Regions from separate parts of the Halopseudomonas pelagia genome, predicted to be linked through region 4. Evidence: predicted binding sites of a transcription regulator. Region 4 holds the regulator's gene; each other region holds the start of a gene.
The links. The regulator FliA, encoded in region 4, starts transcription of late flagellar genes. The targets are predictions, from matches to a motif close to CTAAAGTTTNNNNNNNNNNNGCCGNTAA.
Positions count from the first base shown of each region.

Region 1: EAO82_RS11550 (methyl-accepting chemotaxis protein) is a predicted target of FliA. The motif match lies at 4,655-4,682, and genes of this name have one in related genera.
Region 2: EAO82_RS09765 (methyl-accepting chemotaxis protein) is a predicted target of FliA. The motif match lies at 4,532-4,559, and genes of this name have one in related genera.
Region 3: EAO82_RS09850 (methyl-accepting chemotaxis protein) is a predicted target of FliA. The motif match lies at 5,961-5,988, and genes of this name have one in related genera.

Region 1 is NZ_CP033116.1:2,449,951-2,457,624, reverse strand. Features, by position in the region: gene EAO82_RS11590 (YcjX family protein) at 1-862, opposite strand, end outside; gene EAO82_RS11585 (NINE protein) at 943-1,344, shown strand; gene queD (6-carboxytetrahydropterin synthase QueD) at 1,451-1,807, shown strand; gene EAO82_RS11575 (TetR/AcrR family transcriptional regulator) at 1,816-2,403, opposite strand; gene EAO82_RS11570 (glutathione S-transferase N-terminal domain-containing protein) at 2,425-2,796, opposite strand; gene EAO82_RS11565 (DUF3820 family protein) at 2,883-3,125, shown strand; gene EAO82_RS11560 (YcgL domain-containing protein) at 3,127-3,420, opposite strand; gene rnd (ribonuclease D) at 3,417-4,562, opposite strand; gene EAO82_RS11550 (methyl-accepting chemotaxis protein) at 4,756-6,204, shown strand; gene EAO82_RS11545 (ComEA family DNA-binding protein) at 6,242-6,526, opposite strand; gene EAO82_RS11540 (O-succinylhomoserine sulfhydrylase) at 6,674-7,674, opposite strand, start outside.
Region 2 is NZ_CP033116.1:2,061,986-2,069,659, forward strand. Features, by position in the region: gene EAO82_RS09750 (DUF2235 domain-containing protein) at 1-759, opposite strand, end outside; gene EAO82_RS09755 (SdiA-regulated domain-containing protein) at 939-1,823, opposite strand; gene EAO82_RS09760 (sensor histidine kinase) at 1,897-3,027, opposite strand; gene EAO82_RS09765 (methyl-accepting chemotaxis protein) at 3,190-4,503, opposite strand; gene EAO82_RS09770 (hypothetical protein) at 4,782-5,087, shown strand; gene EAO82_RS09775 (LysR family transcriptional regulator) at 5,328-6,212, opposite strand; gene EAO82_RS09780 (PACE efflux transporter) at 6,323-6,763, shown strand; gene EAO82_RS09785 (hemerythrin domain-containing protein) at 6,891-7,349, opposite strand; gene EAO82_RS09790 (pyridoxamine 5'-phosphate oxidase family protein) at 7,586-7,674, opposite strand, start outside.
Region 3 is NZ_CP033116.1:2,081,886-2,089,559, forward strand. Features, by position in the region: gene EAO82_RS09830 (MBOAT family O-acyltransferase) at 1-909, shown strand, start outside; gene EAO82_RS09835 (HAD-IIIC family phosphatase) at 932-2,857, shown strand; gene EAO82_RS09840 (acyl carrier protein) at 2,854-3,099, shown strand; gene EAO82_RS09845 (hypothetical protein) at 3,104-4,126, shown strand; gene EAO82_RS09850 (methyl-accepting chemotaxis protein) at 4,231-5,913, opposite strand; gene EAO82_RS09855 (LysE family translocator) at 6,031-6,618, opposite strand; gene EAO82_RS09860 (AraC family transcriptional regulator) at 6,666-7,508, opposite strand; gene EAO82_RS09865 (enoyl-CoA hydratase-related protein) at 7,638-7,674, opposite strand, start outside.
Region 4 is NZ_CP033116.1:3,486,449-3,494,122, reverse strand. Features, by position in the region: gene flhA (flagellar biosynthesis protein FlhA) at 1-1,491, shown strand, start outside; gene flhF (flagellar biosynthesis protein FlhF) at 1,593-2,954, shown strand; gene fleN (flagellar synthesis regulator FleN) at 2,998-3,825, shown strand; gene EAO82_RS16065 (RNA polymerase sigma factor FliA) at 3,822-4,559, shown strand; gene EAO82_RS16060 (chemotaxis response regulator CheY) at 4,755-5,132, shown strand; gene EAO82_RS16055 (protein phosphatase CheZ) at 5,154-5,948, shown strand; gene EAO82_RS16050 (chemotaxis protein CheA) at 5,975-7,674, shown strand, end outside.

The DNA.
Region 1 (7,674 bases), 1.0 Mb from region 4:
TGGGCGCAAGCATATCGACCAGCAAAATCTGCCGATCCAGCCGACTGAAATGCTGCTCATAAAAGCCTTTCACCACGAAGTCGCGATAATAGTCGAACCGCTCGCGGCATTGCGCCCACCAACTGCCAGCGCCCCCCTGGCTATGCTGATTGGCGCTTAGCAGAGGTACAAACATCAACATCTGCGGCGCAATACCGCTACCAGGCAACATGAAACGCCCAGGTTGATTGCGTGACAAGCCTGCCTCACTGCGGCAGCGCAACAGAAAATCCGTCCACTCGCGGGTCAGTTGTTCCAGCAGCGTCTGATCACAGGGCGCGGCCGGATCGATGGCCAGTAGTCGTTCACGCAAATCGCCAGCCAGGCTGACACGCGGCTCAGCATCCAGCAACGCGCGCATCTGCTCATTCCACTGCCCGAAAGTCATGCCCAGCAGCGGTAGATCCAACAACCACTCCCCGGGGTAATCGAGCAACTCCAGACGCACGTGGCGTTGGCCCTGCAAGCTTTTCAACAGGCCCTCCGGGCGAAACTGCAGGTCAATAACGACCCGCGACAGATCAGAAGTCGATAACGGCCATTGCGGCGGCTGGCCCGACAGCGCTCCCAGCGCCTGCAGATAGGCAAACGGCTGTTCCACCTGTTCACGCTGCCATCGCACTGACAGCAAACGATCAAACGGGCGACGACGGGACAGCAAACCACGCTGGTGATTCTCCAGCTGATTGATCAAGCTGGTTATGAAGGTGGTCTTGCCAGCACCACTCAATCCGGTCACGCCCACGCGGATTGTCTGGCCACTCAAGCGTGCCGCTTGCTGCTGCACCTGTTTGAACCAGTTCACATTTTTTACTGCAACCATGCAGGCACTCCGGGAATCATTTAAGGTCTATGCTCTTTGGCAGTATCGCATAGTCCACTCAATCAATAGAGGTTGGCCACATGGCCTATTCAGACACACACAGCAAAGGCATCGGTTATCTACTCTGGATCTTCGGTTTCATGGGGGCACATCGTTTCTATTACGGCAAACCCATTACCGGCACCATCTGGTTCTTCACCCTGGGGCTGTTCTTTATCGGCTGGATTGTTGACCTGTTTCTGATCCCCTCGATGGATGCGCAGGCTGACCGGCGCTTTCGCAGCGGCCCGGTCAATTTCAATCTTAGCTGGGTGCTATTGACCTTTCTTGGCATCTTCGGCGCGCATCGCCTGTATATGGGCAAATGGATCACTGCGATCACCTACTTCTTTACCGGCGGACTGTTTCTGTTGGGCGTGCTCTACGACTACTGGACACTGAACGAGCAGATCTCCACCCGCAACATGCAGCGTGAATGGTGAAGGCCAGTTGAAGACTGCGCTGGTTTACAGATTCAGATAAACTTGCGCCCCTTCAATAAGCTCAGGTTCAGCAGCCTGGGCTTAGTCACCTAGCCAGGTAGTCATCGTGGAAATATTCAAGGAATTTACCTTCGAGGCAGCGCACTTGCTGCCGCATGTACCGCAGGGCCACAAGTGCGGGCGCCTGCACGGGCATTCTTTCATGGTGGCAGTGCATATCAGCGGCGAACCGGATGCGCATACCGGTTGGATTCGTGATTTTTCCGAACTCAAGGCGATTTTCAAGCCGCTGTATGACCAGCTTGATCATAACTACCTGAATGACATTCCCGGCCTGGAAAACCCGACCAGCGAGGTTCTGGCCAAGTGGATATGGCGTGAACTTAAACCGCTGTTGCCCGAACTCAGTCAGATCACCATCCGCGAGACTTGCACCAGTGGCTGCGTGTACCGCGGCGACTGAACGAACACTTAGCCAATCCTGGCCAGCCGCGCTTCCATTAAGAAGGCAATTTCTTCGGTGGATTCCAGCACCGGCCTGGCGCTGGATTCGACCCGTGCCTGAATTAATGCGCCTTCGATGGTCGCAATGGCCAGTTGCGCGAGCCGCCTGGCGGTTTCGGCATCGGCGCCCTGGTGTTCGAGCAAATGCCTGATTTCAGCGGTCCATTGGTTAAATGCCTGTTGCCCGGCCGCGGCCATTCGAGTGGATTGCGGAGTGGTTTCCAGCAAGGTAGTGGCCAGCGGGCAGCCATCTTCAAAAGCAGAAGCTTCCAACCAACCGGCGAGCAGCTTGCCATAAGCACGCATCACGTCAGCCGCCGAGCAATGTTCCTCGCCCAGTTTTCGCAAGGTTTGCGAGACAACGGCCCCTGCCAGCAGTGCCGCCTCCTCGCCCAGCTGCTCCTTTCCCTGGGGGAAGTAGTGATACAGCGAACCTTTGGGCGCACCACTGTGCTGCAAAATATCAGCAAGCCCTGTGGCCGCATATCCGCGGCGGCGGAATAGCGTAACGGCGGCATTCAGAATATTACTGCGATGTCTTGAGGGGGCGCCCATTCCAGCTCCTGCTGCTGCGGATCAAGCCGCTGCGAATCGCTCTTGGAGATAATCATCAATGGCTTTGGAGTCATATAGCCAGGTAGTGCCACCCGCCTCGTCTATTCGCAGGCACGGCACTTGAATCTTGCCACCTTGCTCCAGTAGCGTCTGACGGTCCTGCTGATTATTCTTGGCATCGCGCAGCGTTACCGGCAGGTTGAGTTTGTGCAGCGTACGCCGAGTCTTGATACAAAAAGGACAGGCACGAAATTGGTACAGACTCAAGGCAGCCGCTGCCCGCTCTACTTCCGCCTGGTCCTCGGCCGAACGCTTCATCTTGGCCGGACGAGTCAGAAAATCGACAAAAATGATAATATTTCCCAATCCATTACGAAGTGCTTTAACAATCATGACTTATCCTGTTGTGTGTATAGCAACGCGGTCAGTTGCTGAACGCGACGATAGCATGCAACGACCCTGGACACCCGGAACCTGCGATGAACCCAGAAGATCTACCGCTGTTGCTCGAGCGTCAAATGCCCTATGGCAAATACCAGGGCCGAGTCATCGCCGACTTGCCCGGACATTACCTTAACTGGTTTGCCCGTGAGGGATTTCCGCGCGGGGAGATAGGTCGCTTACTCGCGCTTATGCAGGAAATCGATCATAACGGGCTTTCCTACCTACTGGATCCGTTGAGAAAAGCGCCGCCGCAGCGACGTTCAAGGTCGCCGAGCTGATTCAGATCGGGTCGTTGCGATAGAGCAGTTCGTCTGGCAAATGCACCAGGTATTCATCCTCCTGGGGCGGCATTTGCAGGTGGTACCCCTGCTCTTCGAGATTGCGCAACACGATATCAATATCTTCACGTGCCAGCTTGCGCTCGGGCGTAAGCACCAGATCCATGGACAGTTCCGGCTTGCCGAAAAACTGCATCAGCGCCTCGGGCAATTCACTCATGTCCTTTTTACGTGGCACGTACAGGTACATGCCATCCTTGCGCTTACTGCGGTAGATGGAACACATGACTTTCATTCGGCTTGATCTCTGGCATTGGCAACCGCTAACAGCTGTTCACCCATAAGGACGCGCCGCCAGCCATTCAACTCATCAGGCAGTTGATAGGGCCCGCCTGGATAACCGCTGCGGACCAGGGCCTCCAGATGCTTCTTGCGCAGCATCAGCTCCTCAGCCATGCCGAGGGTTGACGCGTGCTGCTGGCCGACTTTCTTCAAAACCTTGAGCAGCTTGTTTGCCTCCGCCGGCAAGGGTTCCGGCAGGCGCTGAGGCCAGTCATGTTCAGGCACCTCTTGCCCTGCCCGTATAAGATCGAGGATCGCTTGACCGTCCTGCCTGACACTGCGTGGATGCATATCTTCGATACGTGACAGCGCCTGCAGACTATCCGGCTGACGCTGGGCCAACGGGCATAATGTTTTTTCGCGCAGCAGGCGATTGCGCGCCTGATCACGCTGACGCGACTCACGTTCACGCCAACTGGCCAAGACCTTGAGAACCGCCAGTTCGGAGGGCTTCAGCCGCCAGGCCTGTTTGACGTTCAGATAAGCCGTTTCTGGCTCCTGAATCCGTGCGGCGGCATTGACCAGCTCTGCGCTGTCTTCCAGCAACCAATCGGTCAAACCTGCAGCTTCGATACGCGGACCCAGCACCTGATAAAGCTCTGCAAGGTGCAAGGCATCAGCGGCGGCATAGGTGATCTGATTGGGGCTCAGGGGCCGTTGCAACCAATTGGAACGGGTTTCGGCATTGGACAGGTCAATATCCAACAGCGCCTTTACCAGGCGCGAGTAGCCCATGGAAAAGTCCATGCCCAGATAGGCAGCGGCCATCTGCGTGTCGAACAGTGGCATCGGCGCCACGCCGCAGAGCTTCATGAACACTTCCAGATCTTCGCTGCAAGCATGCAGCACCTTGATCACGTCTGGGCTTTGCAGTAGCGCCACCAGCGGCGACCAGTCGGTAATTGCCAATGGGTCAATCAGGTAAGCCGCTTCTCCGTCGCCGATCTGAATCAGGCCTGCGATCGGAAAGAATGTCTCCGTGCGCTCGAATTCAGTGTCAACGGCGACATAGGGCAGCATGAGCCAACGCTCACACCAATGCGCCAGATCGGCATTACGATCAATCATCAAGGGTTCAACCAGCGCGCTCGTCATATGCAACCTTCATCCGTTTTCAGCGAATGAGTATACCTGAATCAAACAGTGAAACGCGGCCCGTCCCGCGGACTGTTGTGTGACAAAACTCATTCAAGTTTGATCCTTGTCAACCGATACTGCTAAAGCATATTTATACTGGCTGCCCAGTGTCTTCGCGGCGGCGATTGCACGGCCTCAAAGGAGCAATGACGTGGTTCTTCAGCATCTACCGTTAAAATACAAATTCTGGGCCGTCAATTCGGTAGCATTCGTCACCACCCTGATGCTGGTTCTGGCCGCTCTCTGGATCGAGCAGCACAGCCTGCAGGATCAGCGAAAGCAACTCGCCGGTGCCGTGCTGGCCTCCAACAATAGCTCCATCCCCGCACTACCTGGGCTGAAAGAAATTCCACCAGAACCCCGACACAACCGATTGACCTCAGGCAACACGGCCACCCCTCTGTGGAAATCTGCTGAGGAATTAGACCCAGCGGATGCCCGCGAGTTCTATGGGCTCTGGGCCGGCCAACAGGCAGGGCAACCCTACCTGCTGGGTGTTGAGCGTATCCCCTATATGCAGTTGCTGATCGAACGGGCGCTTTTTTACGCTGTCACCGTGACTCTGCTGATGCTGTTGCTGCTGGTTGTCTCACAACTGCTGATCTCGTTTATTACCGGGCACATCATCGCGCTGCGTGACGTGATGCTCAAGGTCCAGCAAAGCGGTGATCTGACCCTGCGCGCGCAGGCTGACTCACGTGACGAGATCGGCTCCATAGCGCGAGCTTTCAATGCCATGCAAGCATCGCAGCACGACATTGTCCGCTCGGTCAGGCAGGCTGCGGAACAACTGGATGCAGGCACAGCCAATCTGGTTCAAGTCATGGCCCAGATGCGCGCGGGCATGACCAGCCAACAGAGCCAGACTGACATGGTCGCCGCTGCTGCCAACGAGATGAGTGCGACCGTACAGGACATCGCGCGCAATTCGTCGACGACTCGCGATCAATCCAGGCAAGCGGATTTGCTGGCACGCGAAGGCCATGATCGGGTGAACCTGGTTAGTCAGACGATCGCCGGCCTGGCGACCAGCATCGAACGTTGCACCCGGCATATGGAAACCCTGCAAGGACATAGCCGGGAAATCAGTGGCGTGGTCAGCGTGATTCGTAATATCGCCGAGCAAACCAACCTGCTTGCCCTTAATGCTGCCATTGAAGCCGCGCGCGCCGGTGAGTCAGGCCGCGGATTTGCGGTGGTCGCAGACGAAGTACGAGCTCTGGCGCAACGGGTCCAGATCTCTACCGAGGAAATTCAGCGCATGATAGAGGCGCTGCAAAGCGGCACCAGCGCGGCGGTGAGCGATATGCAAGCGAGTGCAGCGCTGACGCATGAATCAGTCGAGCAAAGCCAGCAGGCGGGAGAGGCACTGGGGATTATTGCAGCCGCCGTCAGCCAGATTCGCGATGGAAATAGCGAAATCGCCTCTGCCGTAGAGCAGCAGAGCCAAGCGGCAGAAGCCATTACCGAGAGTGTGGTGCAGATAAGGGATGTGACAGAAACTACCGTGAGGCAAACCTCACTCAGCGCTGCCACCAGCGAGCAACTGGCCAGTCTGGCGCACACCCTGAGCGGGTCGGTGAGCAAACTCAAAACCTGATATCGACAACGCTGCGCCGATACCAGGTACACCGCGGTTACTTCAGGGTGATCCGCTCCTGATTCTTGGCCAGGGTAGCCTCGCCAATACCCTTGACCTCCCCCAGGTCTTCAATCGCGGCAAAGGCGCCATTGGATTCGCGGTAGTCGACAATCGCCTGAGCCTTGGCCTGACCTACGCCCTGGAGCACTTCGGCAATCTCATCGGCACTGGCAGAATTGATGTTGACGCTGACCACAGGGGCTGGAGTGGATTCTGCCAGAGCAGGCAGGGCAAAGACCGAGGCAAAAGAAAGACAAACAGCAAGAATAAAATGCTTCATGGTAAAGCTCCTTTTTTATGAAAGATCGCCGCACTGCAGGGGTGACTGCAGCGGATCTGGCCCGCTTCCCTGCGGCCGAATCAACTTAAAACAGCTGTATCTGAAAATAAAAAGCTTTTTACCCTTGTTGTGAGACGCGTCTCACTATCAGGCGCGTAGCGCCGCCAGCCCGCGCATCAGATCGGCTTGCAGATCCTCTACTTCTTCCAGACCCACCGCAATGCGGATCAGATTGTCGCGAATCCCCGCTGTAGCTCGGGTTTCCGGCGTCAGACGGCCATGAGTAGTGGTCGCAGGATGGGTAATGGTGCTCTTGCTGTCACCCAGGTTAGCGGTGATGGACAACAGCCGGGTCGCATCAATGAAACGCCAGGCCGCCTCACGCCCTCCGGCCACCTCAAAGCTGAGCACAGCACCGAAGGCCTTTTGTTGACGCTTGGCCAACTCATGCTGCGGGTGACTGGGTAGCCCAGCGTAATACACGTGCTCGACCCCCTCCTGCTGTTCCAGCCATTCGGCCAGTGTCTGCGCGCTGGCGCAATGTGCCTGCATGCGCAGGCGCAAGGTCTCCAAACCTTTGAGAAACACCCAGGCATTGAACGGGCTGAGGGTCGGTCCAGCAGTGCGCAAAAAGCCCACGACTTCCTGCATGTGCTCGCGGCGGCCCGCGACTACGCCCCCCAGGCAACGGCCTTGACCGTCGATATACTTGGTAGCCGAATGAATGATGATGTCGGCGCCCAGTTCCAGAGGCTTTTGCAGTGCTGGCGTACAGAAGCAATTATCCACCGCCAACAGGACTCCCTGCGCATGAGCCACTTCCGACAGGCCGCGAATGTCCACCAGCTCGGCGAGCGGGTTGGAGGGCGATTCGACAAAGAACAGTTTGGTATTGGGCTTGCACGCCGATTTCCAGGCATTCAAGTCCGCTAGCTCGACATAATCGAACTCGACCCCGAAGCGCTTGAAGTATTTGTCGAACAGACTGACCGTGGCGCCGAATACACTGCGCGAGACCAGAATATGATCGCCGCCAGAGCACAGGCTCATGACCATGGCCAGAATCGCAGCCATGCCTGAAGACGTAGCGACAGCCTGCTCGGCGCCTTCCAGTGCAGCCATGCGCTCTTCGAACGTGCGCACAGTGG
Region 2 (7,674 bases), 1.4 Mb from region 4:
TTCACGGCAGATCCACACCCCGGCGTAGTCTCCCAGGGAATGATCCGGATAGCCGCCGCCGATATCGGTATGGACGCCAGCAAACCACACCTGCTTCAAATCAATGCCCGGTTTGAGGGTCCAGAGTGCTGGTTCAAAGTCTTCCCGATTCTCATCAATGGCCACCGCATGCCGTGCGTGGCAAATGATGCCGCTGGGTTCAGTGTCATGAAACAAATAGCGCGCTGTGCCCAGCGTGCCGAGAAAGGGCGCGGGTATACCCAATGCGCCGACGGTATCGAACACCCCAATAAATTCTATCTGGCTGATATCGGCCACGGCGTAATCCTTCCTGAACTGGCGTGCTTTGACTTCACCCGGGGAAGAGGCTGGACTGCGCTGGCGATACAGCTCATAGGCCGCATTGATGTGCCCGGCGTGCGCACGTTTGAGAATGCCGCAGTTGCGAATGAGCCCGCCAAGCGAACGAACGGTGTAGGCGCCGCGGCTGAAACCGAACAGGAATAATTGGTCACCGACATCGTAGTTGTGCACGATAAACCGGTAGCAATCCATGATGTTCTTGTCGATGCCCTTGCCAGTAACGCCCCCGGTGAGACGATCGCCCTCGGAACCTACACCCCAGTCGTAAAACACCACTTGCCGGTTGCCCTGCGCGTCAGCCGGGGCAACCGCCTGGGCGATGCGCAGAACATGAGTAGGTTTGTCGCTTTCCGGTGACTGCCAGGTGCCGTCGGCGCAAATAACGATACGTTTCATCGCGTACTCCATGGTCAATACTGGAGCACAACTGCGGCGGCTGCCTGCACTCGCATGAGTCAACCCTAAGGCATGCCATGCAAGGCAATAATGGTCCTAGAGGGTTTTCTGGGGCTGCTGACTTCAGCTGCAACCTGATAAAGGTATAGCGCAATCTGCGACAGGCTGCAGGTCTGCGGTTACATCCGCTCAAAGCGGTAAAACAGGTTTGGTTCACTGACCACGAACAGGTTGCCTTTGTCGTCCACGGTCATGCCTTCCGGTTGCGGAATGGATTCTTCCAGCCCGGCAAAACCGGAATTCAGCGCGCTGAAGGCAATGACTTTGTTTTGCCCATTAAACTCGATGATGGTTTTTGACTGCTCGCTTAGTAGCAACATATTGCCGTACTGCGGCGCGAAGGTGACGGAGGCCAGGTCGGTAGTGAATACCTTGTCGTTGATTAGCGTCTTGTGGTCGCGGATGGATAGGGCCATGCCGCCCTCAAGTGTCTTGCGAAAGCCGCCGATCTCGATCAGGCTCATCGGGTCACGTTCCTTGGTGACAAACAAACGATCGCCAGCGATGTCGTAACCCAGGCCCTCGACGTTTTTGTTTTCGATTTTGTCGGCCAGGTTCAGCGTGATAAAAGGCAGACCCTCACGATAAATCGTCGAAGTCTGCAGGGGGACATCAACAATGACGATATTTTGCAAACGTTCTTCGGCAATCGCCAGCATGCCGTCACCCAGATAAGCCACTGCCTCGGTGTCAGCAAACCCGTCCAGTTTTGTTTTAAACAGGGTGTTGCCTTGCTTATCCAGGGCGATCAGTTCGGTTGGTCGATTGCTGACTGCCCAGAGATGATCGCGGTCCGTATCCCAGGTCAACCCCGAAAGGCTTTGTTCAACGCCCGCAACGGGTAGCGCTTGCACTGTGGCTTTCAGCTCCTGCAGAAGAATGGACTGTGAAGTCCATCTCTCTGCGTTGGCCTCGGTCTTGTATGAAAAATAGACGCGGTCCAGCCACGGCGAAGTGGCCAGATAAGCGATAACCAATGCAAGTAACGTAGCGGCGCAGGCCATGAGCAGGCGCCTGGATCTCCGGGGCTGGGCGGGAAGAGCGGCGGGGATCATTGGCAGCCTTGTGTCTGTTGGATTATGACGCAGTTTTAGGTAGCTCTACCTTGAAAGTCGTTCCCTTGCTCTGCGTGGACTCCACGCTCACTTTGCCGTTATGGGCCGTGACAAGTTCTTTGACAATATACAGTCCCAGACCCAGGTTCTTGTTCAGGTTTTCTTTTGCATAATGTTTGCGGTGAGCCAGATGGAAAATGTTCTGCTGTAGCGACTCCAGTATGGGCTCCCCATCGCTCTTCACCGTCAGGATTACCTTGTCATCAAGGCCTTCACAACTGACAACGACCTCGCCCATCGGAGCACCATGCTGCAAAGCGTTACTGATGAGGTTCTGACAGATCTGCCCGATGCGGATGGCGTCCCAGTTACCGCTGCAGTCGCCGGTTATTACTTGCTTGAAAGTGTTTTCACTATGCGCTGAGCGAAATTCTTCTATCAGCTGATGGATAATCGCGGCCAGGTCGGTCCGGCTGCGGCGAATGCTAAGGCCTTCACCAATACGGGTTTCGGTGAAATCCATCAGGTTATCCAGCATTTCCTTCATCCGCTGCACGCTGGCAATCATGGTTGAACCCAGCTGGTTTAGACTGTTGCCGGCATCCTCCATGTTTTTCAGTTTTGCCGCACCAAAGCTCAATACCTGCAGAGGCGAGCGAAGATCGTGGCCGAGCATGCCGATAAAAATATCCGAGTTTTCAGTCACCGCTTCGGAGTAGCGAGCAACCGATTCAGCCAGAGCTTTATCTATGGCTTCATTAAAACGGATCAGGTCTTCCACCTCATCCGCATCTTTCTTATGCGGGGGTGCTGCCCCGTCAAACCACAGGCGCAGAACACTGGCGCGTAAAGCCCGATATTCTGCAACCAAAAGGCGGATAGAGAAGCCTGCGCCCAGGCGTTCATCCGCATGTTCTTCGGCCGGGGTGTCCGCACCAGAGGTCGGGGCATTTCCTTGCGATTTCGCCTCGCGTTCCGGTTCAGTCTGGGCGCTGGTCATATCGCGGACGATGTTGGTCAGAAGCTCCTTCGCATGATCGCGGAGCTCAACTTCATTCATATTTCCGCCGGGCGGCTGATTGGCGCGCGCAAAGTCCTGCCATTCCTTGAGAATGGCCTCAATATTTGCGGAGATGAACTCATGCAATCTCATGGGTTTTGTTGCTCTGCTGGGCCTGATTTCAGAATAATCGGGCGGCAATGTGAAAACCCGACTTGCCGCGGCGGGGAGTTGGCTTAGTCAGATGCTGTATAGATAAAGATGATGTATGACTATACGGAGGGGGGCGCCGCAACACCAGCGCCCCCGGGAAAGCTACTTCAGTTCCTTGGCAAAGCGACCAACCGCATTGACCACCTGTTTGGCGCCCTTCTGAATTTCAACGATCACCGTCCCCGCCTGACCCGCCAGCGCCAGGCCCTGAGCTGCTTGCTCACGGCTACGGGCCATGCCATGTACGGCATCTTCGGCCAGCGACTGGTTCTTCTCCACCACCTGGATGATCTCTTCGGTAGCCTTGCTGGTGCGACCTGCCAACTGCCGTACTTCATCCGCCACCACCGCGAATCCTCGGCCTTGTTCGCCCGCCCGCGCAGCCTCAATGGCCGCGTTCAGAGCCAGCAGGTTGGTCTGGGCTGCAATGCCACTAATGGTCTGAACGATTGAACTGATCAACAGGGATTGTTTGCCTAGCGCTTCGATACCCTGAGTGGCAGATTCCACTTCACGCGCTACATGCTCCATGGTTTCGACGGTATCCTGGACCACGGATGCGCCCCGTTCCGCGCTCACGTCCGTCTGCAGCGAGATGTCGTAGGCGACGCCAGCGGCTTCCCTGACCTCGGCCTCCCGCTCTACCTGATCACTGACCACGCTAGCGAACTTGACCACCTTGTACAGCGTGCCTTCGGTGTCATACACCGGGTTATAGCTGGCCTCCAGCCAGACATCGCGGCCCATGCTGTCGATCCGCTGGAAGCGGTTGCTGACGTATTCGCCCCGATTGAGCGTTTGCCAGAAGCTTTTGTATTCTGGCGAAGCAGTCGTTTCGGGAGTACAGAAAAGACTATGGTGCTTGCCGACGATCTGCTCCTTCGAATAGCCCATGGCTTGCAGGAATTGCTTGTTGGCGCTGATTACCTTGCCGTCCAGGCTGAACTGGATCACGGCGGTAGAGCGCATCAGTGCATCAATAAACTCCTGGTTTTCCTTCGCAGCCTGGATGCTATGGGTCACGTCGCGGGCAACCCCCTTGATACTCAGTAACTCGCCCCGGTCATCCTTCAACGGGTACCAGTTGACGCGCAGCCAAACCAGGCTGCCGTTGCTGCGCAAGTACCGGTAATCATCTGAAATCGGCTGAAATTTGCCGACGGCGGCCCTGAAGTTATGAAAGCAGGGCAGTTTGCTCACGTAACTTGGCACTACCTCCGCCATTGGGCGGCCTTGCAACTGCGCTGGAGTGTAGTCCAGCGCCTGGGCAAATTTCTGATTAACCACCGCTATTTTGAAATCCTTGTCCAACTCGATATACATCTCATCAGACGCCAGCATGGCTGCCAACTGACGCAAAACATGCAGCTCCTGATCCTGTTCCTTGAGCCTGGCTTTCAAATGGTGGTTAAACATGGCGATGTCCGTAGAGGAGGGTGAGCTGTTATCGGCCATACCGAGACGTTCTTTACCCGCTCAAATGCAAGTTTTTAATCATTTCGAGCTCACAAAGGGGTGTAGTTGTTTCAAAAAGTTAATAAAACAGATAATCAGTATTCGCCATGCTCTACAGCCGAGTAAAACTGCGCATTTCAAATGCCAGCTTGTCGTGGCATGGTCTGATTAAAACAGGGTGAACTTTTTATTTAGCATACTTTCTATTGAGTACGCTTCTTAAAGATAAAAGGTGACTCATGAAAAATCTCAAACTATCCAACGTTCTCTTCGCTTCCGCATTTACTCTGGCGCTCGGAGCTGCTGCGCCCCTGGCTGTTGCAGCTGATCATGACAAGCATGATGCGGATGGCACTCATCAGGAGATGGACAAGAAAGATCACAAGGCCGGTCACGGTGACAACGCCACTGGCAACCCCGGCGCGCCTGGTAGCGATGGTACCGGAACTACAAGCGCAGGCTCCGAAGCACCCAATGCACCTGCCCATGTTCCCGGCGGCACCAATCCGGAAGATGCTCCCGAGTCCAATCGTGACGTAGAGTAATTTTGCCTCGACATTCTGTCCGATGTAGGTAGATTGGCGTTTGCTTAAAATCGTTATCTGATATTACAGGCAAGCGGAAGAAAGAAGGTCTGTGGTTATATCGTTATCTTGATATAGCCCAGACCTTTTTTATTGTTTTGAATATTGTTTATTGAGCTAATGGCAAGTGGCGGGCGATATGCATATGAGATATTTATGTAACCTGGGGTGAAAAAAGTGGCATACAAGAGCGCCATATTGTCACAAGGTTTCGCGCATCAGTTCGATATAGCGCTGCGCGCCCAAACCCAATGGTCGGTCCTTGACCCAGACCATATCCACCCATAGCCACAGCTCGTTGGTCATGTTCTCGAAGCGGATCTCCAGCAGGCTGCCCGCTGCCAACAAAGGCTGGATCAAAGTTCGCGGAAGCCAGGCCCAGCCGAGGCCAGCCTGTACCAGGCTAAGGGTGGCCAGATGACTGTCGGTTAGCCAGATCTGTCTTGAACGCACCATGCGCGGATCGGATTCTGTCACGTCGCCGCTGGCTACCACAATCTGCCGCATGTCCATCAGTTGTTCTTCCCGAATCGGTGCACTGCCTGCGAGCATTGCAGGATAATCGGGGCCCACCACGGCGACCAACAGCTCGCTGCCGAACTCCTCGAAGCGCTCGCGCTCGTCAATGGCCGGGCGTTCAAATACCAAAGCGATCTGTACCGAGCCTTCGTGCAGCAGCCTTAGCGCATCTGCTTGTGGTTCGGAGCGGATTTCCAGTTCCAGTGTGGGGAATTCACGGGCCAGCGCCGCCAGGGGACCGTTCCATGCCGCAGAGAGCAATTCGGGTGCAACGGCCAATGTCAGCCGCTTTTCCAGCCCCTGATGGATTTGCAGTGCTTGCGTCTGCAGTTCCAGCAACTGGCGCTGTACCTGCCTGGCCTTGGGCTCAAGGGCGAGCGCTGCGGTTGTCGGCAGAGCTTCACGTGCTGATCGATCAAACAGCTGTAGATCCAGCTCGGCCTCGAGCTGTGAAATGCTCATGCTGATGGCCGAAGGAACGCGCTTGAGCTTGCGCGCTGCGGCAGAGAAGGAGCCGCAATCCAGTACTTCGAGAAAAACTTTCACGGTTTCGCTGGTGAATGCCATGGCTTGTCAGATTTATTGATAGGAGGTTTCTTTTTCTATCAGAAGTAAGCACTTATATTCCAGGCCTTTACTCAATAAAACTGAGAAATAGATTAGCAGGGGCTGTTGTCATGCAGGGGATCAAACGCAAGCTGGTGTATGTGACGCTATATGAAGTAATCGCCACGGCCGTTATTACGCTGATACTGCTGATGATGGGGCATGCGGTGCTGGATGCCGGTGTTGCATCGGGCATGACTTCTGCGATTGCCGTGAGTTGGAACCTGGTCTGGAATAGCCTGTTCGAGAGCTGGGAGACGCGGCAGCCGGAGCGTGGCCGCAGTATCAAAAGGCGCATCATGCATGCACTGGGTTTTGAATTCGGTCTGCTGGCGATTCTGGTACCAGTCATGGCCTGGTGGCTGGAAATATCGCTGTGGCATGCCTTTGTGCTGGACATGGGGCTGCTTATATTTTTTGTATTCTATACCTTTGTGTTCAGCCTGGCCTTTGACAAGATATTCGGATTACCTTTGTCGGCTCAGCCTGTCATGGTCGAATCCGAAGCTTGAAGCCGCCACTGCCCGGCCTTGAAGCCGCCCACTGAAAGTGATGTGCGAGAAGGACCGATTGTTCTGACCCCTCTCGCGGGTGAAGACACTGGCAAGTCTCTTCGTTTCCGGGCGGCTGACTGGCAGCTTACTTCAGTGCCGCTTTCAGCTTCTTTTGCTTGGCCGCCATTTGCTCGCCCAGCTCGTTCAACTGATCCTTGCTGAGCAATTTGTTCGCTTCCTTGAACATTTCTTCTTCCTCTTCCTCGATATGGTGCTCCAGCAGCTCCTTGAGCACTTTGATCCGCCCTGAAAACTGGAGAGAGCCTGGGTCCGTCGCAAGCAAATCAGGCAGCACTAATTTCTCTACGGCGCGGTGTTCCTCGACGGCTTCGTGATACATCTTGGCTTGTTCCTTGCCTCCAGCCTTTTTGTAAGCCGGGTAGAAGTCCTCTTCCTCCAGCGTGGTGTGCACAGACAACTCCGTCTGAATCTGGGCGAGCAGGTCGGTGCGGGTTTTTACCGCGCGTTCGGTGGTGCCGGTAATCTCTTCCAGCAGCTTCAGGACTTTCTTGTGGTCGTCTTTGAGCAGTTCGATCGCATTCATTATGTTGTCCTCATCAGGTGCTTTAATCACGGTTGCAACCAGGGCTTCTTTCAAGAGGCCTCTCTTTTGCAGGCAACATGCGGAGCTCGCCATTAGCGCGGGGCTTTCGCCGCCCCTCAAATCATGTTGTCTGCTACAGATAGAATGGGCGACAGACGAATAGTTCAGGTAATAAACGCCGCAGCACTTTCTTCAGCCAGTGAGCGAGGTGCTCAAGTGTTTAATGAGCCAGAGAACTAATACAGGGTATCTTGCTGGCGGTCAGGCAGTTCATCATCGTATCGCTTGGCGTCTACTGACCCACTCGACAGCGCCGCCAGGATGG
Region 3 (7,674 bases), 1.4 Mb from region 4:
GCGACGCCTATCTTTGCCACGGCGGCCGATGGCACTATCCCGTCGCTGTTCGATGCCTGGACCGCGGCACTGACCTATACACTCCAGATGTACTTCGATTTCTCAGGCTACAGCGATATGGCTATCGGCCTGGGGTTGCTGTTCGGCGTCAGCCTGCCGGCCAATTTCAATAGTCCGTTCAAGGCACATAATGTAATCGAATACTGGTCACGGTGGCATATGACGCTGACGCGTTTTCTTACCGCCTATATTTACAATCCGATTGTCATGCGCATGACCCGGGCCAGAATGGCGGCGGGCAAGCCGCAGCCGCGTCGGGGCAAGATGACGGCCGGAACTTTTGCTGCGTTGGTGGCGTATCCGACGATTCTCACGATGTTCATATCGGGCGTTTGGCACGGTGCCGGCTTGCAGTTCATTGTGTTCGGTCTGCTGCACGGATTTTATTTGGTGGTGGTCCACGGCTGGCGTGCTTACAAGGTTCGTCGCGGCTGGTCGCTGGATAGCGACAATGTGCTCTACCGTGTAATGGCGGTGCTCACTACCTTTGGCTGCGTCGTGGTGGCGCTGGTTTTCTTCCGCGCCGAAAGCGTTCCAGCAGCCATGGCAATTCTCTATGGCATGGTTGGACTGGGTGGCTGGGACAGTACTTTCTATCGCGACGTCATGCTGCTGGTTGCCGGTCTGTTGTTTATTGTCTGGGCGTTGCCGAATGTGGAGCAATGGATGAGCCATTTTCGCACTGCACTGAACTTTCACCCTCAGCAAGGCTGGCTCGAACGCTGGTTCCCCTTCGTCAGCTGGCGGCCTACGCCCGTGATGGGCGTAGGCGTCGGTGTGGCAGGTTTTTTCGCGCTGGCGATGGCTTTTTCCGCTGCGCCGACTGAATTTCTGTATTTCCAGTTCTAGAGCGTCAAAAAGGAGCAGCCCAATGGAGCAGCTTTTCTGGCTACCCATACATGCCGATCTTGGCAAGGCCATCGGCGAAGCAAGGCAAGAAACTGACCCGGCGAAATGCTTGAATGCATTGGCGAATCTCGCCGGATACCGCCGGGATTTTACCCTGACCAATCGCCTGGACCGTACGGCAGGCAAACTGATTGCCGATCTGGTCGCCAAGGATGCTTGTAAAACTGCCGGGCTGACCCCGTTGCGAGTGGCGATTCTGTCTTCGCATACCGTGGACCATCTGTTGCCCGCCTTGCGTGTCGCCGGTCTGCATCGCCGGCTGGCGATATCGGTGCACGTTGCGTCCTATGGTATGTATCGTCAGGCGCTCTTGATGGAGGATCCTGAGATGGCTGCCTTTGCGCCGCAACTGGTCGTGCTGGCCCTGGACGCGCGGGATGCGCCACTGCAACTGCCGCTGGAAAGCGCGGAGGAAGATGTGGCTGCTGCGGTTCAGGACAAGGTCGCAGAGTTGCGTAAGTTATGGTTCGCAGCAAAAAAGCGCTATGCCGCACAGGTGGTTCAGCAAACTCTGGTGCCGCTGGATTCGCCTGTTTTTGGATCCTTCGAGGCCTTGGTTCCTGCCGCTCCTTATGCAGTGATCGAGCGGTTGAATACGGCCATTCGCGAGGCGGCGCGGCAAGATGGCGTGTTGTTGCTCGACCTGGCCTGGCAGGCCGCACAGGGCTGCTACGGCAAAGGCGTAGGTGACCCGGTGCGCTGGCACCAGGCCAAGCAGCTGGTCAGCCCCCATCTTGCGCCCCTGTATGGTGACCAGCTGGCACGCGTTGCTGCGGCCGCCGCTGGGCTGTCACGCAAGTGCCTGGTACTGGATCTGGACAATACGCTCTGGGGCGGCGTGATCGGTGACGATGGAGTGGAGGGCATTTATCTGGGCCCGGGCACGCCCTCTGGCGAGGCTTTTCTGGCCTTCCAGCAGTACGTGACTCTGCTGGCCAAGCGCGGGATTATTCTCGCTGTATGCAGCAAGAACGACATGGCGGTCGCTGATGCCGCCTTCAAGCATCCTGATATGCTGCTCAAGCGTGCCGACATAGCGGCGTTCGTTGCTAACTGGGAAGACAAAGCCAGTAACCTGCGGCGCATCGCCTTGATGTTGGATATCGGCTTGGACAGTCTGGTTTTTGTGGATGACAACCCAGCCGAGCGCGACATTGTGCGGCGGGAATTGCCCGAAGTAGAGGTGCCGGAGCTGCCGGAGGACGTCTCGGATTATCCCGCGTGTCTGGCTGCTGCCGGGTACTTCGAAACCATCTCCTTTACGTCCGATGATGCGGCGCGCAGTCGCAGCTATGCCTCGAATGCCGAGCGCAAGGCCTCGCTGAGCCAGACCGCGGACATTGAAGGCTATCTGCGGGGCCTGGACATGACCTTGACCGCGACGTTGGTCGGGCCGGCGGAACTGCCGCGAACGACTCAGCTCATCAACAAGACCAATCAGTTCAACCTGACTACCAAGCGTTATAGCGAAGCCGAAGTGGCGCGTTTGGCTGAAGACCCAAGCGCGCTGGTGCTGGCTGTGCGCCTGCGCGACAAGTTTGGCGATAACGGACTGATCAGTGTGGTCCTGGCGCGACCAGACGCAAGCGTCGAACCGGATGAATTGCTGATTGATAGCTGGCTGATGAGCTGCCGGGTGCTTGGGCGCCAAGTGGAACAAGCCGTGCTTGAGGTCGTGGTGGCCCGGGCCGCCGAGGCTGGATGGTCGGCACTGGTGGGGGAGTATCGGCCAACAGCACGCAACAGCATGGTCGCCGAACACTATGCTCGGCTCGGCTTTGTAAATCGGTCGGCCCCAAAGGGGGCGGAATCAAATTCAGTGTTTTGGCGCTACAACCTAGGTGCCGCACCCAATGGCACACACTTTATAAAGGTCGAAAACCCATGAATGAACAAGAAGTGCTTAGCGCTCTAGAACCCATTTTTCGCGACATGTTCGATGATGATGGCATCGACCTCACGGCCGATACCACGGCCGAAGACATAGACGGTTGGGACAGTTTGGCGCATGTGAGTTTGATTGTGGCTGCCGAACAGCGGTTCGGCGTCAAGTTCCTCACGGCAGAGTTGGATTCGCTGCACGATGTCGGTCATTTCGCGCAGTTAATCAGCAAAAAGCTTAACGGGTAACTTTATGTCCAATGGCACCAAAGACACAGCATTGAACGATAAGGGCGCAGGCGATTCGTCGTCTGGCGCTACCGCCGAGGCTTGCAGCTTTCCGGCAAGCTATCTGCTCTCGTTGTTCGGCGGCGTCCTTGCATGCCTGATCGCGTTCTGCCTGTTCCTTTTCGGACTGCAGGTGACGGACAATCTGCCGCCGCCGGCCTTTTCCAACAGTCTGTGTTTGGATGAAAAACTCAGTTTCATGCGCGACAATCCGTATGCAAGCCCTAACCTGCTGGTGGTCGGATCTTCGGTCGCGTGGAGACATGTGGACGGGGAAACGCTGGTTTCTCATGTCCCCGGTACTCGGCCGCTAAACGGCGCTTTCTGCGGGCTCCAGGCTAACCAGACGCAGCACGTGGCGGATTGGCTGCTTGAGCGTGAGCCGACCATCAAGGAAGTGGTGATGATAGTCGACGTGATTGACTTCGCCCGCTGCAGCAAAGTGCAAGATGCGGTTTTTGACCGCAAAGATGTCGACGACTACGTGTATGAAGATGCTCCGGCTTTCCCTTATTACATGCGCTATTTCGCTCCGGTATCGCTTATGCGCAATTCGCGTACGGTTCAGGACCACCGTACAAACGAAAACGGAATGCACTTGTTGAAGTTTACCCAATACGGGGATGGCCCCTTACTGACTGACCAGAGCAGGGGCTTGTTCTACGGTCAGCCAGACCCGCTTGACTCAACCTGCTTCGAGGCATTGAACTCTCTGGCTACCCGACTCAAGGAAGACGGCCGCAAGTTCATGGTCGTTTCTACACCGCTGCATCCGCAATGGAAGGCGCAAATAGACCCTGGTGGAACGCTTCTGGCTAATTTCAACCACGAAATAATCAAATCACTTCAGAGCACCGGAACTCATTATTGGGACGCCGATGCAGAGTGGAGGCCGGGGGAAGAAGCTTTCGTCGACGCCATTCACATGCGCTGGCCAGCTGCCCAGCGGTTTTCCCAAGCTTTGGCCGAAGAACTCGTCGCCCACTAATCGCCACCCATCGGTATCCTGGGGTTATTCGCGGTTATTGTCCGACCCAGTACAAGCGTTAGGTCAGCGGAGGTACAGGCGACCTTGCCTGAGCCTCGCAGGTATCAAATGCGGAACTGACCCACCAATGAGCCCAAACGATCGCCGAGTGACGACAGATCGCGAGCGGTCTTGGCGCCATTGGCGGTTTCATCTGCCACGCTTTCTACTGCTGTGGCGATCTGATGCACGCTGCGATTGATCTCTTCCGCTACGGCCGTTTGCTCCTCCGCGGCGCTGGCGATCTGCGCGTTCATGGAGTTGATGGTGCCGATCAGTCGTGCGATGGCATCCAGTGACATGCCCGCTTTATTGGCGTGCTCGCTGGTGACTTCACCGGCATCGCTGGAGCGGCGCATTGAGACGACCGCAGCCTCCGTGCCCTGTTGCAGGCGCTCGGTCATGCCCTGAATCTCCTGGGTGCTCTGCTGGGTACGGCTGGCCAACGCACGGACTTCATCAGCCACTACCGCAAAACCTCGGCCTGCTTCACCGGCACGGGCGGCTTCGATGGCTGCGTTCAGCGCCAGCAGGTTGGTTTGTTCGGCTATCGAGCGAATCACGCCCAGCACGCTGACGATCGACTGCACATCCTTTTGCAGAGTATCCAGCGTGCTGCCGCTGCTGCGGATGTCCTGCACCAGGGTATGAATCTTGGCGATACTGCCATCAACGATGGCTTTGGCATCCTGGCCTTCTCGATCAGTTTGTTGCGCCGCTTCTGCTGCGCCCTGGGCGCTTCGGGCCACTTCCTGCGCCGCAGAGGACATCTCGTTGATGGCCGCGGCGACCTGCTCGGTCTCGCTGCGCTGTTTACCCATGGCAGCGTCGGAACGCTGGGCCTGGGACGATACGTCTGCAACCAGCACCGTTAGCTGGCCGGTCATCTCCACTGTCTGCCGTACCAGCCCGTGTACCTTGTCTACAAAGCGGTTGAACGAGGTCGCCAGCTCACCAATTTCGTCATTACTGGTCACGGGTAGCCGGCGGGTCAGATCGCCTTCACCCTCAGCAATGTCGTCCAGATTGCTCTTGATCTGTTGCAGTGGGCGCAGCAGGGTGTTGGCCAGGATGACCCCTGCGATGCCAAAGACAATCAACAGCACGGTCGCGATCACCAGGATGCTGGTAATAATGGTGTTCACGCGTTCGCTGATGGCTGCTTCCACTTCGGCGAGTTGTGCGTCTATACCATCCAGGTTGATGGCTGTGCCTATAGCCATATCCCATTTGGGCAGGTAATAGCTGTAAGCCAACTTCGGCACCGTGACTGCTTCATTGCCGGGTAACGGCGAGGAGTAATTGACGTAGTAGCTGTTATCTTTTGCTACGCGAACCAATTCACGGTTGATATAAACGCCGTTCGAATCCTGGCGGTTAACCAGGCTGTTGCCGACGTCTACCGGACTGTCACCGCGGAAGAGTCTGACCACGTCGGAATCATGGCCGAAAAAGTAGCCGTCTTCGCCGAACTTTATCTTCGATAGCACGGCAATGGCTTGCGCGCGGCTGCTCATATCGCCGTCACTGGCGTTTTCGTAAAGTGTCTGAACCGAACCAATGGCGATCTGGATGTAGTTGCGCAGCTCAGTGCGGCTTTCTTCCATCAGCCGCTCGCGGGTGGTTTCCAGCTCATGCTCGGCCAGATTATTCAGGATCTTCGCGGCGGCGCCGCTCAGTACCAGGGCAAAAAGAATGACCGGCACGAGAGCCAGCAGGACGACTTTCGATTTAAGGGACATGCGCACGTGCTTCTCTCCGAGAGGTCGGCAGTCATACACATGCCGTTGCTTGTCTATCGGCAGCGTCGAAGGTTACTGAAGAAGAAAACCACGAAAGAAACTCCTTCCGGACGGTTTTTTCAGCTACCCCAGCAAACCAAGCCAGCCTGACAGGGCGAGCAACAGCCCCATCAACTGATTGAACCGGCGCAATTGGCTGGGTGAATTCAGGCGCGCCTGCGCTTGCATGCCCAGCCAGGCCCAGAGCAGCATGCAGGGAATGGCCATCAACAGAAACAACAGCGCCAGCAACCAGGCGGGCGCGTTGGCGCTGGCCATAAAGACGCTGACCACCGCCAGCGCGACTGTCCAGGGCTTGGGATTGATCAGTTGCATCAGCGCCGCCACCCAGCCACTCAAGGGCTGTGCTGTATGCGTATCAGTTTCGACTTCTGCTGGCGCATGAGCGATTTGCCAACCCAGATAGGTCAGCCAGAGCGCGCCTGCCCAGCCAAGTAGCTGGGCCGCTACCGGCACTTCCAATAACGTCTGGCCCAGACCAATACCCACCGCCAGGACCAGCCCGGCCGATGCCAGACAACCCCCGGCGATGATGGGTAAGGTTGCGCGCAGGCCGAAGCGCGCGCTGTTGCTCATCGCCAGAAGGTTGGTCGGGCCAGGCGTGATGGAAGCCACAAAGGCAAAAAGCAGAAAAGGCAGCAGATGAGTCACGATGAATCTCCCGAGATTAGTTGTCGGGAGTTATTCTCCGCGCCTGTTCAACGGCCGTCTGGAAGGTGCGTGCAGCGCTGTTGATATGCTGCTGGAGTCAAGCCGTAAGCGCGTTTGAACCAACGCCCCAAGTGGCTCTGGTCGGCGAACCCCAGGCCTGCGGCGACCAGTGCCGGCGACTCGCCCGCGGCCAACTTGCGACGCGCCTGGGCCAGTCGCAGTTGCACCAGGTAAGCGTGTGGCGCCAGGCCGAAGGCAGCCTTGAAGGCACGATTCAAGCGGAAGCGGTCGACGCCTGTGAGGCTGGCCAGATCGGTCAGGCTGACATCGTCCTGCAGATGAGAGTGCAGGTAGTCCCGTGCCTGCCGGGCCACCTGCGGCATGCGTGGGTCGGTTTCGGTCCGTCGACGCCAGTGCATTTGGCTGGTCAGCTGTGTCAGCAGGTAGTCCAGCGCCGTCTGGCGCACAATGCGTAGCTCCTGCTGATGCAGGGTCTGAAAAGTACTGGCGATAGCAAAAATCAGTTTTGGCGACTGTGCCACGGTCATGCTCATGGCCGGCACGCAGTCTTCAGGCGCATCGCCAAACAGGCTACGCAGCTCCTGTTCCAGCCAGCGCGGATCCAGATACAGCATGGAGTAGGTGAAGCCATCTGTAGTGGGTGCTTCGCCATCGTGAATCTCGCCTGGCTCAAGCAAAATGACCTTGCCCGGCACGCTGTCATAAAGCTGTCGCCCGCAATGAAAGCGTTGTACTCCTTGCTCGGTAAAACCGACCAGATAGCTGTCGTGCCAGTGCGGGTCGTAGGCATGCCCCTCAAAATGCGCACGAATGGTCTCAATGCCGGTGTCGGCATCCTGTTTGAGATCAATCCAGTTACGTGTGCTCATGGGCATCAAGCCGGTAGAAGTGGGTCTACCGCATCATAACGCGTGGGGCGGGGGTGTCTGGAAGATTTGTGCAAATGCGGTTGGGGTCAGCCCCATCCGCATTTCTGCAGACCGGTGAGCAACTGCGTTTCAGCCTCTGCCCGGTTGGGGAAAGCGTGGTGCACGT
Region 4 (7,674 bases):
GCCGGCTTGCTGATTCTGTTTATCAACATCATTGGCGGCCTTGCTATCGGTATGGCCCAGCACGGCCTCAGCTTTGGCGATGCCGGCCGCATCTATGTGCTGCTGACCATCGGTGACGGCCTAGTCGCCCAGATCCCTTCGCTGCTGCTGTCTACCGCCGCGGCGATCATGGTGACCCGGGTATCCACCTCGGAAGACATGGGCTCGCAGGTCAACCGGCAGATGTTTGCCTCGCCCAAGGCGCTGGCCATTGCGGCAGCGATCATGATCGTTATGGGTCTGATTCCCGGCATGCCGCATTTCTCTTTCCTGAGTCTCGGCGCGTTGGCCGCGGGCGCAGCCTACTTTATTGCCAATCGCCAGCGGCTCAAGCAGAACGCCGAGCAGGAAGTACAGCGCCGGGCAACGGATGTCCCGGCCGCGCCGCGTCCTGAAACCCGCGAGCTGGGCTGGGACGACGTTACCCCGGTAGATATGGTCGGCCTGGAAGTCGGTTACCGGCTGATTCCGTTGGTGGATCGCAATCAGGGCGGGCAGTTGCTGGCAAGAATCAAGGGCGTGCGCAAGAAGCTCTCGCAGGACATGGGGTTTCTGATGCCCTCGGTACATATCCGCGACAACCTCGACCTGGCGCCGAACGCCTACCGTGTGACCTTGATGGGTGTCGGCGTCGCCGAAGCAGAGGTGTACCCCGATCGTGAGCTGGCGATCAATCCAGGTCAGGTTTTTGGCGAGATCAAGGGCCTCGCCGGCAAGGATCCGGCGTTTGGTCTGGACGCCATATGGATTGAGCCGATGCAGAAAGACCAGGCGCAGTCGCTCGGCTACACCGTGGTTGACGCCAGTACGGTGGTGGCCACGCACCTGAATCAGATTCTGAACAAGCATGCGCATGAGCTGATCGGCCATGAAGAGGTTCAGCAGCTGTTGCAGGTGCTGGCTAAAGCCTCGCCGAAGCTGGCAGAAGAGCTGGTGCCCGGTACCATTTCGCTGTCCGGGCTGCTCAAGGTATTGCAGGGTCTGCTGCAGGAGCAGGTGCCGGTACGGGATATCCGGACCATTGCCGAGGCCATCGCCAACCAGCCAGGCAAGAGTCAAGATCCTGGCGCGTTGATCTCCGCCGTGCGCGTCTCGCTGTCGCGCTCCATCGTGCAAAGCATTGTAGGGCTTGACTCCGAGCTACCTGTGATCACATTGGAGCCAAGGTTGGAACAGATGTTGCTACAGAGTCTACAGAAGGCCGGGCAGGGTGGTGATGACGGCATCATGCTCGAGCCGGGCATGGCGGAAAAGCTTCAGCGCTCACTGGCCGATGCGGTGCAACGTCAGGAAGTGCAGGGCAAGCCAGCGATACTGCTGGTCGCGGGTCCGGTTCGCGGGATGATGGCCAAGTTTGTCCGCTATGCGGCGCCAGGTGCCCACGTGTTGTCCTACCAGGAAATACCGGACAGCAAGCAGGTCACCATTGTCGCGACAGTTGGCCAAAGCTGAAAGGCTCAGAGTGAAAGGGCCCAAAGCTGAAAGCCTCAGAATTGGACACGCAGCGCTAAAGCCGCCGAGTCAGTTAAACGAATGTAGAGGGTGAGTCAGCCATGAAAGTAAAACGTTTCTTTGCCGCAGACATGCGCCAGGCGATGAAGCTGGTACGCGACGAGCTCGGTGCCGATGCCTCCATCATCGCCAATCGCCGCGTCGTTGGTGGTGTGGAACTGACTGCCGCAGTGGATTACGAAGCGCCACGGCTGACTCCCCCCACGCCCGGCTTGAGCCAGGAATTGAAAAAAACCCAAGAGCGTATCGTCACCGCTCGGGCTCAGCTTGAAGCGGGGGAGCGCGCCAGCTCAGGCCCCAGCGTCAACCGCCAGTTGTTTGGCGAAACCTTGCGTCAGGCGGCGCAGGGCGGATCGCCGGAAGCGCAGGATTTTCTTGATCGCCTCAATAACGAGATGGCGCAACCGGCCGCGGCCAGGATCAAACCGGAACCAGCGCCGCGGGTTGCTGAACCGGAAGCTGAGTCCGGTTCGGGCTTGAGCGCGATGCGCGCGGAAATCGCCGGGCTGCGCGAGATGCTCGAAGCGCAGCTGGGCAATATGGCCTGGGGTCAGATCAATCAACAGCAGCCGCGTCAAGCCAGCCTATGGCGCCGCCTGACCCAACTGGGTCTGCCCGCCGAGCTGAGCCAGAAGCTGTTGCGTCTGGTCGCCGATGAGCCCAACACCCGCCAGGCCTGGCGTATGTTGCTGGCTCACCTGTCGCACAGCATTCCGGTTATCCGTGATGAATTGATTGAAGAGGGCGGTGTGATTGCGCTGGTCGGTCCGACCGGCTCTGGCAAAACCACCACGCTGGGCAAACTGGCTGCGCGGTATGTGCTCAAGCACGGCAGCCAGCACGTGGCCCTGGTGACCATGGATACCTACCGCATCGGCGCCCATGAGCAGTTGCGCACCCTGGGCCGTATTCTGAACGTGCCAGTGCGGGTAGTAGACGAGCAGAATGGTTTGGCCGACGTGCTCAAGGAATTTTCCGGCAAACGCCTGGTGTTGCTGGATACCGCAGGCCTGCAAGCGCAGGATCCGCATCTTCAGGGTCAACTGAGCCAATTGGCCGCCTTGGGTACCAATGTCAGCAAGTTGCTGGTGTTGGCTGCCACCAGTCAATATCAGGTGCTCAAGGCCGCGTATCACACCTATAAGGTGTGTGGCCTGGATGGTTGTGTGATCACCAAGGTGGACGAGTCGGCTACTCTTGGTGAAGTATTGGGTCTGGCTATGCAGCAGGGTTTACCGGTAGCCTATCTGGCAGATGGCCAGCGCATTCCGGATGATATAAGCCGTGCAGTTGGCCACCAACTGGTTAGCCGGGCGGTAAGCCTGGCCGGCAACGAAAGCCCGCCCGATCAGGCGATGGCTGATGTGTTTGCCGGTATACTGCACAATCAGCGTGCTGGTTAACAGACGTTCAACAGTTTTATTGATAACAAGGTAAGCCACGCAGATGGGCAGCAAACATCCGGTTCAGGTTATCGCGGTCACCGGCGGCAAAGGTGGTATCGGCAAAACCAACGTGTCGGTCAACCTGGGCATCGCCCTGGCCGACATGGGGCGCCGTGTGGTGCTGCTTGATGCCGACCTTGGCTTGGCCAACGTCGATGTATTGCTGGGTCTCAAGCCTAAAGCCACCTTGGCTGACGTGCTGGAGGGCACCTGCGAATTGCGTGATGTGCTTCTGAATGGCCCGGGCGGCATGCGCATAGTGCCAGCGGCATCCGGCGCCGCGACCATGGTCAACCTCAACCCCCAGCAGCACGCCGGGCTGATTCAGGCCTTCAGCGATATTGGCGACAACATCGACGTGCTGATCGTTGATACCGCCGCCGGCATTGGCGACTCGGTCGTCAGCTTCGTGCGCGCCGCCCAGGAAGTGCTGGTGGTAGTGTGCGATGAACCCACTTCGATTACTGACGCCTACGCGCTGATCAAGCTACTCAACCGCGATCACGGCATGACCCGCTTCCGCGTATTGGCCAATATGGTACATACGCCACAGGAAGGCCGGGCCGTTTTTGCTAAGCTGACCAAAGTGACGGACCGCTTTCTTGATGTTGCTCTGCAGTATGTGGGAGCAGTGCCCTATGATGAGAACGTGCGCAAAGCCGTGCAGAAGCAGCGTGCAATCTATGAAGTATTTCCGCGCAGCAAAGCCTCCATCGCCATTCGAGGCATCGCGCAAAAAGTAGATGCTTGGCCCCTGCCGGCCAACCCACGTGGGCATCTTGAATTTTTCGTCGAGCGCCTGGTGCAGCAGACGGGCTCAGGCCTATGACACAAACGGCTGGTGGATTGAGCATGTATACACGCGCACAGTGTTCCGCTAACAATCAGGATCAGTTGGTTTCCCAATATGCCCCCTTGGTGAAACGCATCGCTTATCACATGCTCGCCCGTCTGCCTTCCAGCGTTCAGGTCGATGATCTTATACAGGCGGGCATGATTGGCTTGCTCGAGGCCTCGCGCAAATTTGAGAGCGGCAAGGGCGCCAGTTTTGAAACCTACGCGGGTATCCGTATTCGTGGCGCCATGCTGGATGAGGTGCGCAAGGGTGACTGGGCGCCACGTTCTGTGCATCGTAATACCCGTATGGTCAGCGATGCGGTGCGTGCAGTAGAGTCGCGCCTGGGTCGTGATGCCAAGGATCATGAGATCGCCGCAGAGCTGGAGATGAGCCTGGAAGAGTATTACGCCATTCTCAATGATACCTCCGGTAGCAAACTGTTCAGTTTCGATGAGCTGCTCGAAAGCGGTACGCGGGCCGATGCGCACAGCGATGAAGAGCCTTTGGGCGGTTTGCAGGATCAACGCTTTCGCGCTGCGCTGGTTGAAGCGATCGAAGGCTTGCCGGAGCGCGAACGGCTGTTATTGTCGCTGTATTACGATGAAGAGCTGAACCTGAAAGAGATCGGTGCGGTGCTCGGCGTCAGCGAGTCGCGCGTCAGCCAACTGCATAGTCAGTGTGCCGCGCGACTGCGCGCCAGGCTCAGTGGATGGCGAAACGATTGATTTTGTTCCCGGTATCCGGACAATGCCCGGCTGGACTGGAAGAATAAGTATTGAATGTCAGTGTAAGCAACACCGGATGGCCACTCCGGTTACACTGGCAGCTATTGAGTTTACAAGGCTTGTTTGGCCAGTAGCTTAACGGAGTGTGACAGTGCACTCTTCCTGGTTTGTACGGAGGTCGACTTGGACAAGAATATGAAAATTCTCATCGTTGATGATTTTTCAACGATGAGGCGCATTATCAAGAATCTGTTGCGCGACCTGGGTTTCACCAATACGGCAGAAGCCGACGATGGAACCTCGGCCTTGCCGATGTTGCAGAGCGGCAGCTTTGACTTCCTGGTGACCGACTGGAACATGCCGGGCATGAGTGGCATTGATCTGCTGCGCGCGGTGCGTGCCGATGACCGGCTGAAAAATCTGCCGGTGCTGATGGTGACGGCTGAAGCCAAGCGCGACCAGATCATTGAAGCGGCGCAGGCCGGCGTCAATGGTTATGTGGTCAAGCCTTTCACTGCTCAAGCGTTGAAAGAAAAGATCGAGAAGATCTTCGAGCGGGTTCAGGCAAAATAATAATTATCCGGGGTACAGGTTATGGCGTTAAGTAAGGATCCCGGCCAGGCAACCGCTCAGGAATTCGAACATTCCCTCAAAGATAATGCGCGGCAGCTGGTCGATTACCTGGAAAAGGGCCAGTACGGCGAAGCCATACTGGTCATACATGCAATCAATCAGGCTCGCGATCGCGGTCTGTATTACGAAGTGGGTCAACTGACCCGGGCGTTGCACAGTTCAATCGTCAACTTCCAGATCGATACCTCCCACGCATTGGCTGACGGTGTTGAAGTCTCCAAGATTTCGGATGCCTCGGACCGCCTTGATTATGTGGTCAAACTGACCGATAAAGCCGCCAATCGCACCATGGATCTGGTCGAAACCAGCGCGCCTATCGTTTCCAGCCTAGGCGCAGAAGCCAGTGCCCTGCGCGCCGACTGGCAGCGTCTGCAACGGCGTGAGATGGAAGCCGGCGAGTTTCGCGAACTGTATAGGCGTATGGGCGAGTTCCTCGCCAAGACCGAAGAATCCAGTGCCCAGGTCAGCGCTAATCTCAACGATATTCTTATTGCCCAGGACTATCAGGATCTCACCGGTCAGGTGATCAAGCGTGTGACCACGCTGGTCCATGACGTGGAAGAAAGCCTGGTCAATCTGGTGCGTATGGCCGGTCAGGTAGATCGGATTGCCGGCATCAACCATGGCCAATCCGAGCAAGAAGCAAAAAAAGTCTCCACCAGGGGTGAAGGTCCGCAGATTCATGCCGATAAAAGAGAAGACGTTGTATCCGGACAGGATGAAGTCGATGATCTTCTCTCCAGTCTGGGCTTCTAACTACAAGCACGCCCGGGAGTGGATGCATGAGTTTTGACGCGGATGAGGAAATTCTTCAGGATTTTCTGGTGGAAGCCGGAGAAATCCTCGAGCTGTTATCTGAACAGCTGGTCGATCTGGAGAACCGTCCTGATGACACCAATCTGCTCAATGCGATTTTCCGCGGCTTTCACACCGTCAAGGGCGGCGCTGGATTTCTGCAGCTTGATGCGCTGGTAGGCTGCTGCCATATCGCCGAGAACGTCTTCGACATTCTGCGCAAGGGTGAGCGCCAGGTTGATTCGGAGCTGATGGATGTGGTGCTCCAGGCGCTCGACAGCGTCAATGAGATGTTCACGCAGGTTCGCGAAGGTGAACAACCGCAACCGGCCGATCCGGCGCTGCTCGAGGCCCTTGCTGCGCTCGCGGTGCCCGCCAGCGCAGATGTGATCTCGGCAACCGCTGACGCTAACAGCGCAGCCGCTCCCGAAGCTCAGGGTGATGTCACCGATGACGAGTTCGAGCAGTTGCTCGATGCCTTGAAAGGCCCCGCCGCCACTGCCGTCGAAGAAGTTGTGCCGGTTATGGCGGCAGCGCCTAGCCATGGCAGCGGTGATGAAATAACCGACGATGAATTTGAAGCCTTGCTGGACCAGTTGCACGGCACCGGCCAGCAGGCGGCAGTGACTCCTGCACCCAAGGCTGAGGCCCCGGCTGCCATCTCTGCCGGCCATGGTGATGAAATCGATGACGACGAGTTCGAGAGGTTGCTCGACGAGTTGCATGGCAAGGGCGCCGCGCCGGGCAAAGTGAGCGAAGCCGTCTCTTCATCCACTTCTTCACCTCCTTCTTCAGCCGATGCTCCAGCGGCGGCTAGTCCGCCCGCACCGCCTCAGGCAGATGCGCCAGAGCATATCACCGACGATGAGTTCGAAGCTTTGCTTGACCAGTTGCATGGTAACGGTCAGGCGCCGGGCAAGTTGGACGACGCGGTAGCAGCGCCGGCGGCCAAAACATCCGCGGCGGTACCGGCTGCGGCAGTCGCCAAGCCGGCAGCCAAGGCGCCCGCATCTTCGCCCCAGCCGGCGAAAGCGCCTGCGCCGGCTGCGGACTTAGCCAAAGACAAACAGGCCGGAGGCGAGAATCCCGCCGTCGAAACGACCGTGCGGGTAGATACCGCGCGCCTCGACGACATCATGAATATGGTCGGCGAGCTGGTGCTGGTGCGCAACCGGCTGGTGCGGTTGGGCCTGAGCAGCGGTGATGAAGAGCTGAACAAGGCCGTGGGCAATCTGGATGTGGTCACCGCCGACCTGCAGTCTTCAGTGATGAAGACGCGCATGCAGCCAATCAAGAAAGTCTTCGGCCGCTTTCCCCGGGTTGTACGCGATCTGGCGCGCAGCCTGAAAAAGGAGATCAATCTTGAACTGGTCGGTGAAGAAACCGATCTGGACAAGAACCTGGTCGAGGCGTTGGCCGATCCGCTGGTGCACTTGGTGCGTAACTCGGTTGACCACGGGATTGAACTGCCCCACGAGCGTGAAGCCGCCGGCAAGCCGCGCACCGGCAAGGTGATCCTTGCTGCGGAGCAGGAGGGCGATCATATTCTGCTGACCATCACCGATGACGGTCGCGGTATGGATGCCGACGTGCTGCGCGCTAAAGCCGTTGAAAAGGGCATGATGGAAAAGGAGGCGGCCGACAGACTTTCAGAGAGCGAATGCTTCGACCTGATTCTGGAGCCGGG